Regions from separate parts of the Halomonas aquatica genome, predicted to be linked through region 1. Evidence: predicted binding sites of a transcription regulator. Region 1 holds the regulator's gene; each other region holds the start of a gene.

Region 1 (4,278 bases):
ACACTGGTCGCCCTCAGCCCCCAGGCGCGCCTGGTGCTGCAGGCCCTGGCCGCGGTGATGCTGATCCTGATGGCGCTTTACATCGCCGACTGGTGGAAGGGCCTGCTGCGGGTCGAGGCCCTGGGACGCCGACTCTGGAAGCATCTCGAACCGCTGGGGCGTCGCCTGATGCCGGTCGTCAGGATCCCCCAGGCCTTAGCTCTGGGGGCCGTCTGGGGTTGGCTGCCCTGCGGCCTGGTCTACTCCATGCTGGCCTGGAGCCTGGCGATGGCCGATCCCTGGCGGGGCGCCGCCCTGATGGGCGCCTTCGGCCTCGGCACCCTGCCTGCCCTGCTGGCCACCGGCCTGGCGGCTCGCCAGCTTGGCTCCCTGATCCGCCACCCGGCCACCCGGACCCTCGCCGCGCTATCGATCATCGCCTTCGCCCTATGGCAGGTATGGACGCTGCTTCCCGCCACAGGGACCCACTGACGCCGGCGGCGATTCCGGCTTAGCTTGACACAGCTCAACGCGGCTCGAGATCCATGTCACTAGCATGAGGGCATGTTCCAGCGGAGTGCAGACCATGCCTGCTCGCGCGTCAGCCGCCGACCGTGACGGGGCCCTCTTCTCAGCGGCGTCGCCGGCCCCCGCCTATGCCTTCTACCCCACCACCCATGCGCTGAGTGACGATATCGGTGCCGAGGACTATCGCCAGGCGCTGGAGCACAGCAATGCGGCGGCACGCCCCCTGGCACTCTACGTCCATCTGCCATTCTGCCGGCAGGCCTGCTTTCACTGCACCCGCCAGCCGGTCATCACCTCGGATACCCGGCTTCCCGAGTCTTATCTCTCACGCCTCGACCGGGAGATGGTCCTGATCCGTCGCCACCTGGATCCCGCACGGGAAGTCCGCTCCCTGCATTGGGGTGGGGGCACTCCCACCTTCCTGGGCCTGAACCAGCTGAGTGACCTGATCGATCGACTGGATGCCCGCTTCCGGTTGGCCAGCGATCGAGGCAGGGAATATCTGGTCGAGATCGACCCACGTGAGGCGGATGTCCTCACCCTGCGTCATCTGGAAGCGCTGGGCTTCAACCGCCTGAGCCTGGAGGTGCTGGACCTGGATCCCGAGGTCCAGCAGGCGATCAACCGCATCCAGGGACGCGGTCTGACCGAGCAGCTGATCGACGAGGCAGAACGGCTGGGGTTCCACTCCGTGAACCTGGACCTGATCATCGGCCTTCCCCGCCAGACCCGGGACGGCTTCACCGCCACGCTTGCGCAGGTCATCGCCATGGCGCCGGAACGGCTGTCGCTGTTTCACTACCGCCACCATCCCGAACGCTTCCCGATCCAGAGACACATCCGCATCGCGGAGCTACCCGGCCCACAGGAGACCCTGGCGATGATGGATACGGCCTACCGGATGCTCGCCGCCGCGGGCTATGTCCATCTTGGCAGGGAGCGCTTCGCGCGGAGTGACGACCGCCTGACCAAGGACCGGCTGGCGGGGAGGAAGTGCGAGCGCCATGACCTGCTGGGGCTGGGCGTCACGGCCGTCTCCCGCCTGGAGGACCTGCATGTCCGCAACCCGCTGACCCTGGAGGCCTATGAGGCGGCCCTGGACCAGGGCCGCCTGGCCACCGCCGCCGGACACCGACTGAGCCTGGACGACCGGCTGCGCGGCGCCGCCATCGAGACGTTGATGAGCGAACTCACCCTGGATCTGGCGGCCCTCGGCGACGCTTTCGACCTGGACGCCGAGGCCCATCTCGCCGAACCCCTGTGGCGCCTGGCAGTGGCCGAGCGGGAGGGACTCGTCGAACGCCAGGACCAGCGACTCCTTGTCACGGCCAAGGGACGGCTGCTGGTCCGCCAACTGGCCACGGCCTTCGACGCCTATCCCCTCACGCCCTTGCCCAGGCAGTCATCACACGCCTCCTGAGGCATGTCGAGGAGGACTTTGCCGATGGGCGACAATCCCTCCATACTGTGGCTGGAGTCGTCATTCATGGAGGACAGCATGGCCGACACCGCTACCGGCAGCCCCCGTACACTATTGAACGAGACCCGCTGTCAGACCTGCAGCCTCAGTTCCCTCTGCCTGCCGCTGGCGCTCGAGTTGCAGGACATGGACCAGTTAGATGCCATCATCCGCCGTCGCGCACCGCTGAAGAAGGGAGATTCGCTGTTCCGTCAGGGCACCCCTTTCACCAGCGTTTTTGCAGTGCGCTCCGGCAGTCTCAAGCAGATGACCACCGAGGGCGGCGGCGAGGAACAGCTGACCAACTTCTATCTGCCCAGCGAGTTGGCAGGACTGGACGGCATCGGTGAGGCAAGCTATCCGGGCACAGTGGTGGCGCTGGAGACCACCACCGTCTGCGAGATCCCCTTCGACCGGCTCGAAGCCCTCTCCGAGACCCTGCCGGAGCTAAGGGGCCAGCTCTATCGCAGCATGAGCAAGGAGATGCGCGACGATCGCCGCATGATGCGCCTGCTCTCACGAAAGACCGCCGACCAGCGCCTGGCCACCTTCTTCACCAACCTGTCGGACCGCTTCCGTCGCCGCGGTTACTCCCCCTTCAGTTTCCGGCTGTCCATGTCCCGTGCCGATATCGGCAACTACCTGGGGCTTGCGGTGGAGACCGTCAGTCGCATCCTGGGCCGCTTCCAGACCCAGGGTCTGGTGGCCGTGTCCGGCCGCGAGGTGAACATCCTCGACCTTGAGGCGCTGATCGAGGTGGCCGAGCAGGAAGGCTGCCGTTGAGAGCGCCCATCAATTTCCGACCTCGACGACCACTCTTCACCTCGACAACTACTCATCTCTGCCCAGAAAAAACCCCAGCGGACCGTTCCAGTCGCTGGGGTTTTTCTTGACCGCGCGGACCTCTACGGCTCGTTGTGGAGGTCGATTCTGTCGGCCTGCATGCGGTCCTGCTTCTCCTCGAGGCCGGTGAAGTCGAAGAGCGCCCGGTCTGCCAGTTGCGAAGGTGCCACGTTGGTGACGGCCTTGAACATGCTCTCGAGTCGTCCGGGGTGAGTCTTCTCCCACTCCGCCAGCATCTCCTTGACCACCTGGCGTTGAAGGTTCGGCTGGGAGCCGCAGAGATTGCAGGGAATGATCGGAAACTCCATCAGCCGGGCAAACTCTGCGATGTCCGCCTCCCGACAGTAGGCCAGCGGGCGGATGACCATGTTCCTGCCGTCGTCCGAGAGCAGCTTGGGCGGCATCGCCTTGAGGCTGCCGCCGAAGAACATGTTGAGAAACAGGGTCTCGAGAATGTCTTCGCGATGATGCCCCAGCGCCACCTTGGTGGCACCGATCTCCTCGGCGAAGCCGTAAAGGGAACCGCGCCGCAGCCGAGAGCAGAGGGCACAGGTGGTCTTGCCCTCAGGGGTCTTCTCCTTCACCACCGAGTAGGTATCACGCTCGAGGATACGATAATCGACCCCGATGCCCGTCAGGTAATCGGGCAGCACGTGCTCGGGAAAGCCGGGCTGCTTCTGGTCCAGGTTGACCGCCACCAGGGAGAAGTTCACCGGTGCGTTGCGCTGCAGGTTGCGCAGGATCTCGAGCAGGGTATAGCTGTCCTTTCCCCCGGAGAGGCAGACCATCACCCGGTCCCCCTCATGGATCATCCCGTAGTCGATGATGGCATTGCCCACCTGCCGACGCAGCCGCTTCTGCAGCCTGTTGAATTCGCGCTTGCCTCGCGCATCGAGGCCTTCTGTGAGGGTCGCCGGTTCGGCGGGGCGGGAAGCGGAGTCGCGGGGGTCGAACATGAGGGCGTCTTGCATGGTCTCGGCGCTGCCTGGGCGGCTGGAAATGACGGGCGACTATCCTACCATCCTCGCCGCGACCAGGCGAAACGGCACCGGACCGCGCCAGGAATCAGCAGAAACGCTCGGCCTGCAAGAGGCTGTGCGCCATGCGCAGGTGAATCAACGCCGTGGTGACGGCATCACCCAGCGCCGTGTGCCGCCCCATCACCGGCACCCCCAGACGCTCGGCCACCTCCTCGAAGTGCGGCCGGATGTCCAGTTCGGGGCAGCGGCGACGCAACTGGCGATAATAAGCCTGCGCCACGTCGATGCCGGCATTGGGCAGGTCGAAACCGAACCGGGGCCGCAGGTAGCGGTTGAGGATGGCCAGGTCAACATCCAGGCGCCAGCCGATCAGGGGTCGATTTCCGACGAAGTCCAGGAACTGCGCCAGTGCCTCGTCGATGCCGGTTCCATCGTCCAGGTCGATGCCACGCAGGCCATGGAGTCGAATCGAGTCGCCGCAGAGGCTGG
Region 2 (4,278 bases), on a different contig from region 1:
GGAGGGGCACCGATCAGCCGGGCCACGGAGTGCTTCTCCATGAACTCGGACATGTCGATGCGCACCATCGCGTCCTCGGTGTCGAAGAGGAAGTTCGCCAGTGACTTGCACAGCTCCGTCTTGCCCACCCCGGTCGGGCCGAGGAACAGGAAGGAGCCATTGGGGCGGTTGGGGTCGGCGAGCCCGGCCCGGGAGCGGCGTACCGCGTTGGCCACGGCGGAGACCGCCTCGTGCTGGCCGATCACCCGCTCATGCAACGCCTCCTCCATGCGCAGCAGCTTGTCGCGCTCGCCCTCGAGCATCTTGGACACCGGGATGCCGGTCCAGCGCGATACCACCTCGGCGATCTCCTCCTCGGTGACGTTGGAGCGCAACAGCCGGTGCTTGGAGGTATCGGTATCGGCCTCGGCCTCCGCGGTCTCGGCGATCTTCTTCTCCAGGCCGGGAATCACCCCGTACTGGATCTCGGACATGCGCGCCAGGTCGCCCTGGCGGCGGGCCTGCTCCAGGTCGATGCGGGCGCGATCGAGTTCGTCCTTGAACTGGGCCGCACCCTGGATGCTGGCCTTCTCGGCCTTCCAGATCTCGTCGAGGTCAGCGTATTCGCGCTCAAGCTCGCCGATCTGCTCCTCCAGACCATCGAGTCGTTTCTTGGAGGCCTCGTCGGTCTCCTTCTTGAGATGCTCGCGCTCCATCTTCAGCTGGATCAGCCGGCGATCGAGGCGGTCCATCTCCTCGGGCTTGGAGTCGAGCTCCATGCGGATGCGCGAGGAGGCCTCGTCGATCAGGTCGATGGCCTTGTCGGGCAACTGGCGGTCGGTGATGTAGCGGGTCGAGAGCTTGGCCGCGGCGATGATCGCCCCGTCGGTGATATCGACCCCGTGGTGCACCTCGTAGCGCTCCTTGAGGCCACGCAGGATCGCCACGGTGTCCTCCTCGGAGGGCTCGTCCACCAGCACCTTCTGGAAGCGGCGCTCCAGGGCCGCATCCTTCTCGATGTACTTGCGGTACTCGTCCAGGGTGGTGGCGCCCACGCAGTGCAGCTCGCCGCGGGCCAGGGCCGGCTTGAGCATGTTGCCGGCGTCCATGGAGCCCTCGGCCTTGCCGGCGCCGACCATGGTGTGCAGCTCGTCGATGAACAGGATCACCCGCCCCTCCTCCTGGGACAGCTCCTTGAGCACCGACTTGAGGCGCTCCTCGAACTCGCCGCGGAACTTGGCGCCGGCCAGCAGCGCGCCCATGTCCAGCGACAGCACGCGCTTGTCCTTGAGCCCTTCCGGCACCTCGCCATCGACGATGCGCTGGGCCAGCCCCTCGACGATGGCCGTCTTGCCGACGCCGGGCTCACCGATCAGCACCGGGTTGTTCTTGGTCCGCCGCTGCAGCACCTGGATGGTACGGCGAATCTCGTCGTCGCGTCCGATCACCGGGTCGATCTTGCCGCTGGCGGCCCGCTCGTTAAGATCCAGGGTGTATTTCTCCAGCGCCTCGCGCTGGTCCTCGGCGTTGGGATCGTCGACCCGCTCTCCGCCCCGCACGCTGTCGACGGCGCCCTCCAGCGTCTTGCGGGTCACTCCAGCCCCGGTCAGCAGCTTGGTCACCGCGCCGCCCATCTCCAGCGCGGCCAGCAGCACCAGTTCGCTTGCGATGTACTGGTCGCCGCGCTTCTGGGCCTCACGGTCGGTGAGGTTGAACAGCTTCACCAGATCGCGGGAGGGCTGCACCTCGCCATCGAAGTTGGCGACCTTGGGCAGGTCATCGAGATGCCCTACCAGGCCGTCGCGCAACCGGGCGGCATCACCGCCGGCCTTCTGCACCAGCGCCTTGACCCCGGTGTCGGTGGCGTCAAGCAGCGCCAGCAGCAGATGTCCGGGTTCCAGCTGGTTGTGCCCGCGGCCCACGGCCAGGGACTGGCCATCGGCCACGGCGTTCTGCAGCTTGGCGGTGAACTTGTCGAATCTCATGGGTTTCCTCCATCGGGGTGACGGCGCGTTAGGACGCACCGCGTTGGCCCTGTCACTGTGTCTTGAGGGCTTCAATGGAGTCAGCGTGGTCGGCTTTCAAGTCGCCGGCCAGGGAAAGGGCGCGGCGAGTTGACGCTGGTCAAGCGGGCAGAGGGCAAAGGGCAAGGGGCAAGTGGCTTTTCCTTGTGGCTTGTCCCTTGAGGCTCGCTTTAGCGCAACCAGATCACGCTGGCCATGCGGCCGGTGACGCCATCGTCACGGCGGTGGGAATAGAAGCGCGGTTCGCAGGCGGTGCAGAAGTGGCCGCCGCTGACATGGGAAACGCCGAGACGCTCCAGGCGCAGGCGCGCCAGCTTGTAGAGGTCGGCCATGTAGTGGCCGAGCCGATAGGGGCTGGGGTCGAAGGCCGCCTCTGCCTCGGGGTGCACGCCGACGAAGGCCTTCTGCACCTCCGGTCCGACCTCGAACTGGGCGTTGGAGATCGCCGGGCCCAGCCAGGCCATCAGTTCCTCCGATGGCAGGCCCATCGCGCCTACGGTGGCCTCGATCACGCCGCCGGCGAGCCCGCGCCAGCCTGCATGGACCACCGCCACCCGGGACCCGCGACGGTCGCAGAGAAACACCGGCAGGCAGTCGGCGGTGAGCACCACGCAGGCATAGTCAGCGCTCGTGGCCACGGCGGCATCCGCCTCGGGCCTGGCCTTGGAGAAGGCCTGCTGCACCCGGGCACCGTGCACCTGATCGAGCCACAGCAGCGGACGGCCATCGCCGACCTCCTTCTCCAGTTGCCGACGGCACAGCGCCACATGGTTCGGGTTGTCGCCCACATGCTCGGCCGCATTGAAGGCGGCGAAGGCACCCTGACTGGGACCGGTCTCGCGGGTGGTGACGAAGGCCCCGACATTCTCCGGGGCCGGCCAGTCGGGCAGGATCGGAGTCGGGCGCAGATCGAGGGTATCGCTCATCACGGTTTCCTTAGCGCATGGTCTCGCCGTCTTCGCGCAGGTAGTCGAGCAGCATCAGCAGGTCATCCGGCAGCGCCGCACGGAAGGCCATCCGCTCGCCGCTGGTGGGGTGCACGAAGGCCAGCTTGCGGGCATGCAGGGCCTGACGCGGGAATCCACGCAGGATCTCCTTGAGCGCATCGCCCGCACCGGCCGGCAGCTTGAGGCGTCCGCCGTAGACCGGGTCGCCGATCAGCGGATAGCGCACATGGGCCAGGTGCACGCGGATCTGGTGGGTGCGCCCGGTCTCGAGCTTGCAGCGCACGTGGGTATGGGCGCGGAAGCGCTCCACCACCCGGTAGTGGGTCACCGCCGGCTTGCCCGAGGCGTTCACCGCCTGGCGCTTGCGGTCACGGGGATGACGGCCGATGGGCGCATCCACGGTGCCGCCGGCCGTCATCACGCCGACCACCACCGCATCGTACTCCCGCGACACGCTGCGCGCCTGAAGCTGCTCGACCAGTGCCGTATGGGCCGTCAGGGTCTTGGCCACCACCATCAGGCCGCTGGTGTCCTTGTCCAGGCGATGCACGATCCCCGCCCGGGGGATGCTCGCCAGTTGAGGGTCGTGGTGCAGCAGGGCATTGAGCAGGGTGCCGTCGGGATTGCCGGCCGCGGGATGGACCACCAGGCCCGGCGGCTTGTCGACCACCAGTACCGCGTCGTCCTCGTACACCACCGCCAGGGGGATGTCCTCGGGTTCGAAGCGGGTGTCGTCCTCGATCTCGGCGGCCAGGGCCAGGGCCTCGCCGCCGTAGACCTTGTCCTTGGGCTTGGCCGGCTGACCGTCGAGGGTCAGGGCGCCGCTCTTGATCCAGGACTTGAGCCGCTCCCGGGAAAAATCGGCGAAGAGTTCGGCGGCGGCCTGGTCGAGGCGCAGGCCTGCCATGCGATCGGGAACGCGATGCTGGGCTTCGAGGGTCTGGGACATGGGTCGGGACAGGGCTCTTTGAGCACCGGGTGCGATGACTGCGTTTCGCCGCAAGGTGCTTTATAGTGTGCGGATATCGGCCGATTCTACCACGGCCGTCCGGGTTGTTAGACACGAGGATCACGATGCGCGTTATCACCTCCCCCGCACGCCTGGCTGTCCTGATGCTGGCCGGTGCCCTGCTGGCCGGCTGCGCCGGCACCCCCGAAGAGGAACTCGACGGCATCGCCGAGCGCCAACTCTATCAGGAGGGTCGCGAGGCCCTGGAGGATGGCAGCTACACCACGGCGACCAACCGACTCGAGGCCATCGATACCCGCTATCCCTTCGGCGAGCATGCCGAGCAGGCCCAGCTGGAACTGATCTACGCCTACTACCA
Region 3 (4,278 bases), on a different contig from region 1:
GCGCCCGCACCGGCTCGGCATGATGGCCGGGTGGGCGTACGAGGGCAAAGGCAGTCTCGGTTCGGCCCTCCATGACCGCCTCTACGGCGGCGATTGAGGTGCCGGCGGCCACTTCGGCGGCCTCGATGCTGCCAGGCGAGACCGCCGTGGTATCCACATCCAGCCAGGCATTCTGTCCCCGCAGACTGAAGATCTCGTTCAGGTAGGAGGTGGTATGTACTCGGGCGAGCTGCTCGCGGGTGGCGGCTCTCCCAGGTTCGAAGACAAGGCCGGGAATCGGTTCCTGCTCCAGCAGTTGGAGAATGGCGCTCAGGCGTCCCGGATGCTCCGGATATTTCCAGGGGGCGCCGAGCCCGGAGAGCAGCTGACGGATCCTTTTGTCCATGCGGTCGGGCAGGAAGGGCACCTCGATGTCGGGCTGGTGGTCCAGCATTCGCTCGTCATAGAAGGTGATCACGCGGGTCTGGCTAGCCACGATGGCGACTCCCGAGAAGCAGTAAGATGGCGCCCGGTAGCGGGCACGTACTTGTATCATAGCCGGGATGGTCGGTGCCCTGCATCCAGTGCTGGGCCCGGTCGGCCTGCAGGGGAGCAGGCCTGGCGTGTCGGTGACAGGTCGGCGTAGGCTTTGGCACATCATGACATTGCAGGGAGTCAGCAAATGGAAGGTTTCATGCAAGCCGCACTCGAGGAGGCTCGCTTTGGTCTCGACGAAGGTGGAATTCCCATCGGTTCGGTGCTGGTGCACCACGGGGTGATCCTTGGCCGTGGCCGCAATCGTCGCGTTCAGTTGGGCAGTGCGGTGCTGCACGGCGAGATGGATGCCTTGGAGAATGCCGGCCGTCATCCGGCCGAGATCTATCGCGAAAGCACCCTCTATACCACCCTCTCGCCCTGCTCGATGTGCAGCGGGGCCATCCTGCTCTATGGCATCCCGAAGGTGGTGATCGGCGAGAACCGCACTTTCCTGGGCGAGGAGGCCCTGCTGAGAGAGCGTGGCGTGGAGGTGCAGGTGCTTCAGGATCCCGAGTGTATCGCGCTGATGGAGTCCTTCATCGCGGCCTCTCCAGAACTGTGGCACGAGGACATCGGTGAGTAGCGGCCTGCGGCGCCTGATGACGGTGAGAATCCTGTTGATCTGAGTCAACACGGCAGGGCTGTGCTAGTTTGGGGGAGTCTCCTCGGCGGTGACGGTTCGTCGCCGTCGAGGGGGAAGGCGGATGAGGGCGGCGGATCGCTGGCCTCCCGCTATCCGGTTGCGTGCCCATCGGCATGATGCCTTTCCTGTCTGTGGGAACAGACGCCACCAGGACAGAACTCTTGCTCTTCTCCCGTCTTGTCGTTCCGTTCCTCTATGGCACGCGGGCCCCATGACGCTCTCCATCCCCCGCGCCGTATACTTCGCGGCAGGCGCTGCGATGATCGGGCTCGTGGTCGTGCCGACCGAGGAGGCCTTCGCCACGGGTCTCAGTACCGCCGAGCTTGTCACGGGCCGCCTTTTCTGGGGCGCCCTGGCCGTGATCGGGGTCTGCCGCCTGAACCGCGGCGCGGTGCCGATCCAGCGCACCCCTCGGGAGCATCTGTCCCTCCTGCGTAACGGCCTGCTGATCGGCTGGGCGACTATCTTTCTCTACAGCCTGGCGCTGAAGACCAACGACGTGACACCCGTGATCGTCACCCTCGTCGGCACGTCTGCCGTCGTCGGCTTTCTGGTGGAGACCTCTGGTCGCCTGCGCCTAGAGCATGTCTTCATCCTGACCTCCGTACTGGTGGCGCTGATCGCCACGATCCTCTCGGCGCATAACGCCCGTGCGGAGGTCTCCTGGACCCTCTCGGCTGCGGTCCTGAGCGGTGTGATCTACGGTCTGCTGCCCGTGCTGCTGCGCGGGAGGGAATCCGACGAAGATCTGACCTCCGTCGGCTGGTATCTTACCTATGGGTGCGTCATTGCTGCCGCCCTGGCGCTGCTGACCACCGACACAACCATCGCTGGCCTGCTCGAGGCCGCGGGGAACGGGGATGTCATTCTCGCGGGCGCCGTCGGCACGGGCCTCGGGTACGCGCTGCTGCAGCTCGGGGTGGCCCATGGCGACGACGGGCGCGAACCTCTGAGCCCCGGGGTGGCGGGCATTCTCTACGGCTTCGAGCCGATCACGGCGATCGTTGCGGCGGCCCTCTGGCTGCGACAGCCGATCTCGCCCGAGACGATGTTCTTCAGCTGCGCCTTCCTGATGCTGGCGTTCTCAGCGGGATCGGTGCTCAAGGCACGAGTGGACTGAACCCTCGCGACAGGCGAGCGGGGCGCGGATCGGATCGCGCCGCCAGGGTCGCGTCTACCGGTCAGTGCATGGCGAGACTCCTGTTGATCTGCGTCAACACGGCCGGGTAGGGCGGGGCTATCCTGAATCCTGGGACGAGCATTTCTTAATGCTGCTGGCCGGAGCCGCCTGCCGGCGTGGTTTTCCCGGCGGTGCCGAACTCGTCCTCTTCGACCCGGTCCAGTGTGACCTGCTGATCAGGAGATATGACCATGGCCAAGAAACCCACCAAGGCTTCCAAGGATGTTCCGGTCTTTTCTGGCACTTCCGCGCCCGAGTCGTCGCGTGCGATGAGTCCGTTCCGGGAATTCGATCGGATGCTGGATACTTTCTTCGATCGCGGCTGGATGCCTTCCATGCGCGGCGAGCATCCCCTCTGGGAGCGATTCGCCGCCTTCGAGAAGGGCATGCCGAAGGTCGATGTCATTGATCGTGACACCGAGGTGGTGGTACGCGCCGAAGCCCCGGGCTTCGATCGCGAGGAACTCGACGTCTCGGTGACCGACGGCGCGGTGACCATCAAGGGCGAACACCGCGAGGAGAGCAAGAAGGAGGAGGGCGAGTACTTCCACTCCGAGATCTCTCATGGGTCCTTCACCCGGACGGTGGCACTGCCCTGCGAGATCGATGCCGACAAGGCTGAGGCCAGTTTCACCAATGGCGTCCTGGAGCTGACCCTGCCGAAGCGCAAGCAGGCCAATCGCCGCAAGGTCGAGGTGAAGTAACCCTGCTGGATCCGGCATGCCGGGACGAGCATTCCGGCATGCCGGCCCCAGGTCCTGGCCATGGTATCGAGCCTGATCGACATCCTCCGGGGCCTCATGCTCGACAAATGCCGCACAGTGAAAGGCCGCTGCGGCTTTCACCTCGGTAACGCCGCGCTGACTGGGTTCCGGTGGCGCTTCACTGGCGAACACCTTGAGCACTGACCTGACGCCGCGCCCCAACTGCTCAGGCGTCGACGCCCTGCGGGTCTCGAAGGTCACTCCGTGAACTGGCTCGAGATCGAGCAGGTGCCGAATGGCGGTGAGCCTGGCGGGGTTTTCGGGATACTTCCAGGGCACCCCTAGCCCCGACAGCAGGCTGCGGATTCGCTTATCCATACGCCCCGGCAGGAAGGGCACCTCGATATCCTGTTAATGGGCCAGCATCCGTTCGTGATAGAAGGCGATCACGCTGTTCTGTTCGGCCACCGTGAAGGCACCATGTTGTGCATGACATATGGGCGAGGCGGGTCATGCATCTGACTACGGCATATCAGGGGCCAGGCAGCGAGGGGCTTATGAACAGGCGTGGCGATCCGGCAGGTCGTTGAGCTGCTGACATCGGGGCCGCTCACCTTGGTGATGGACCGTCACATCAGCCCATCGCGTCAAGCAATCGCTCCATGGCCAGGAACAGTTGCCGACGCGGCTGCGCGCCCTCGAGTACGCCGGCGTGCTCACCATCCAGCGAAAAGCGCAGCCCCGGCACGCCGCCGATGCCTAGCTCGCCGGCGAGCCGCTGGTCGGCGAGCACCTGTTCTCGGTAGTCACCCTCGTCCAGCGCCTGGTGCAGGCTTGAGCCGTCCAGGCCGAGCCCTTCCGCTACCCCGGCGAGTGCCTCGGGGTCGGCCAGGTCCAGGCTCTCCTCGAGGAAGCCCTTGAACAGCGCCGTGCGCATGGCATCGCCGGCTCCGGGGCGGACGCCTTCCTGGTCGCCGGCCCAGGCGCTGGCCTCGTGGGCCAGCCGCGAGCGCGGCTGTAGGCGGGGAAGCCGCAGGGTCATGCCGCGCTCGGCCGCCATGGGATAGACGGCCCGCTGCCAGACGTCGTGCAGGTAGTCGCCATCGGGGTCGAGGGTCGGCTCGGGTTCGGGACGCAGCTCGAAGGCTCGCCAGCGGATCTCCACCTCGCCGCTGAAGCGCTCGGCCAGGGCCTCGAGCTCCGGCGCTTCCAGATAGCAGAACGGGCAGACGTAG

Evidence for each region. Region 1 encodes FNR, which switches genes on or off when oxygen is low (the NO sensors DNR and NnrR bind a similar motif). Its sites were predicted from a motif close to TTGATNTANATCAA; they were not measured.
Region 2: the regulator FNR is predicted to act here: its motif matches at 2,094-2,107, upstream of clpB (ATP-dependent chaperone ClpB).
Region 3: the regulator FNR is predicted to act here: its motif matches at 2,363-2,376, upstream of ABE960_RS13145 (Hsp20/alpha crystallin family protein).

The regions. Positions count from the first base shown of each region.
Region 1 covers NZ_JBEGCJ010000002.1:505,404-509,681, forward strand. Annotated here, with positions in the region: gene ABE960_RS05535 (sulfite exporter TauE/SafE family protein) at 1-471, shown strand, start outside; gene hemN (oxygen-independent coproporphyrinogen III oxidase) at 566-1,927, shown strand; gene fnr (fumarate/nitrate reduction transcriptional regulator Fnr) at 2,006-2,749, shown strand; gene ttcA (tRNA 2-thiocytidine(32) synthetase TtcA) at 2,872-3,780, opposite strand; gene ABE960_RS05555 (3'-5' exonuclease) at 3,875-4,278, opposite strand, start outside.
Region 2 covers NZ_JBEGCJ010000007.1:131,753-136,030, reverse strand. Annotated here, with positions in the region: gene clpB (ATP-dependent chaperone ClpB) at 1-1,964, opposite strand, end outside; gene pgeF (peptidoglycan editing factor PgeF) at 2,174-2,929, opposite strand; gene rluD (23S rRNA pseudouridine(1911/1915/1917) synthase RluD) at 2,940-3,899, opposite strand; gene ABE960_RS14765 (outer membrane protein assembly factor BamD) at 4,025-4,278, shown strand, end outside.
Region 3 covers NZ_JBEGCJ010000005.1:406,673-410,950, reverse strand. Annotated here, with positions in the region: gene ABE960_RS13160 (histone deacetylase family protein) at 1-475, opposite strand, end outside; gene ABE960_RS13155 (nucleoside deaminase) at 662-1,099, shown strand; gene ABE960_RS13150 (EamA family transporter) at 1,371-2,279, shown strand; gene ABE960_RS13145 (Hsp20/alpha crystallin family protein) at 2,531-3,043, shown strand; gene ABE960_RS13140 (DsbA family oxidoreductase) at 3,678-4,278, opposite strand, start outside.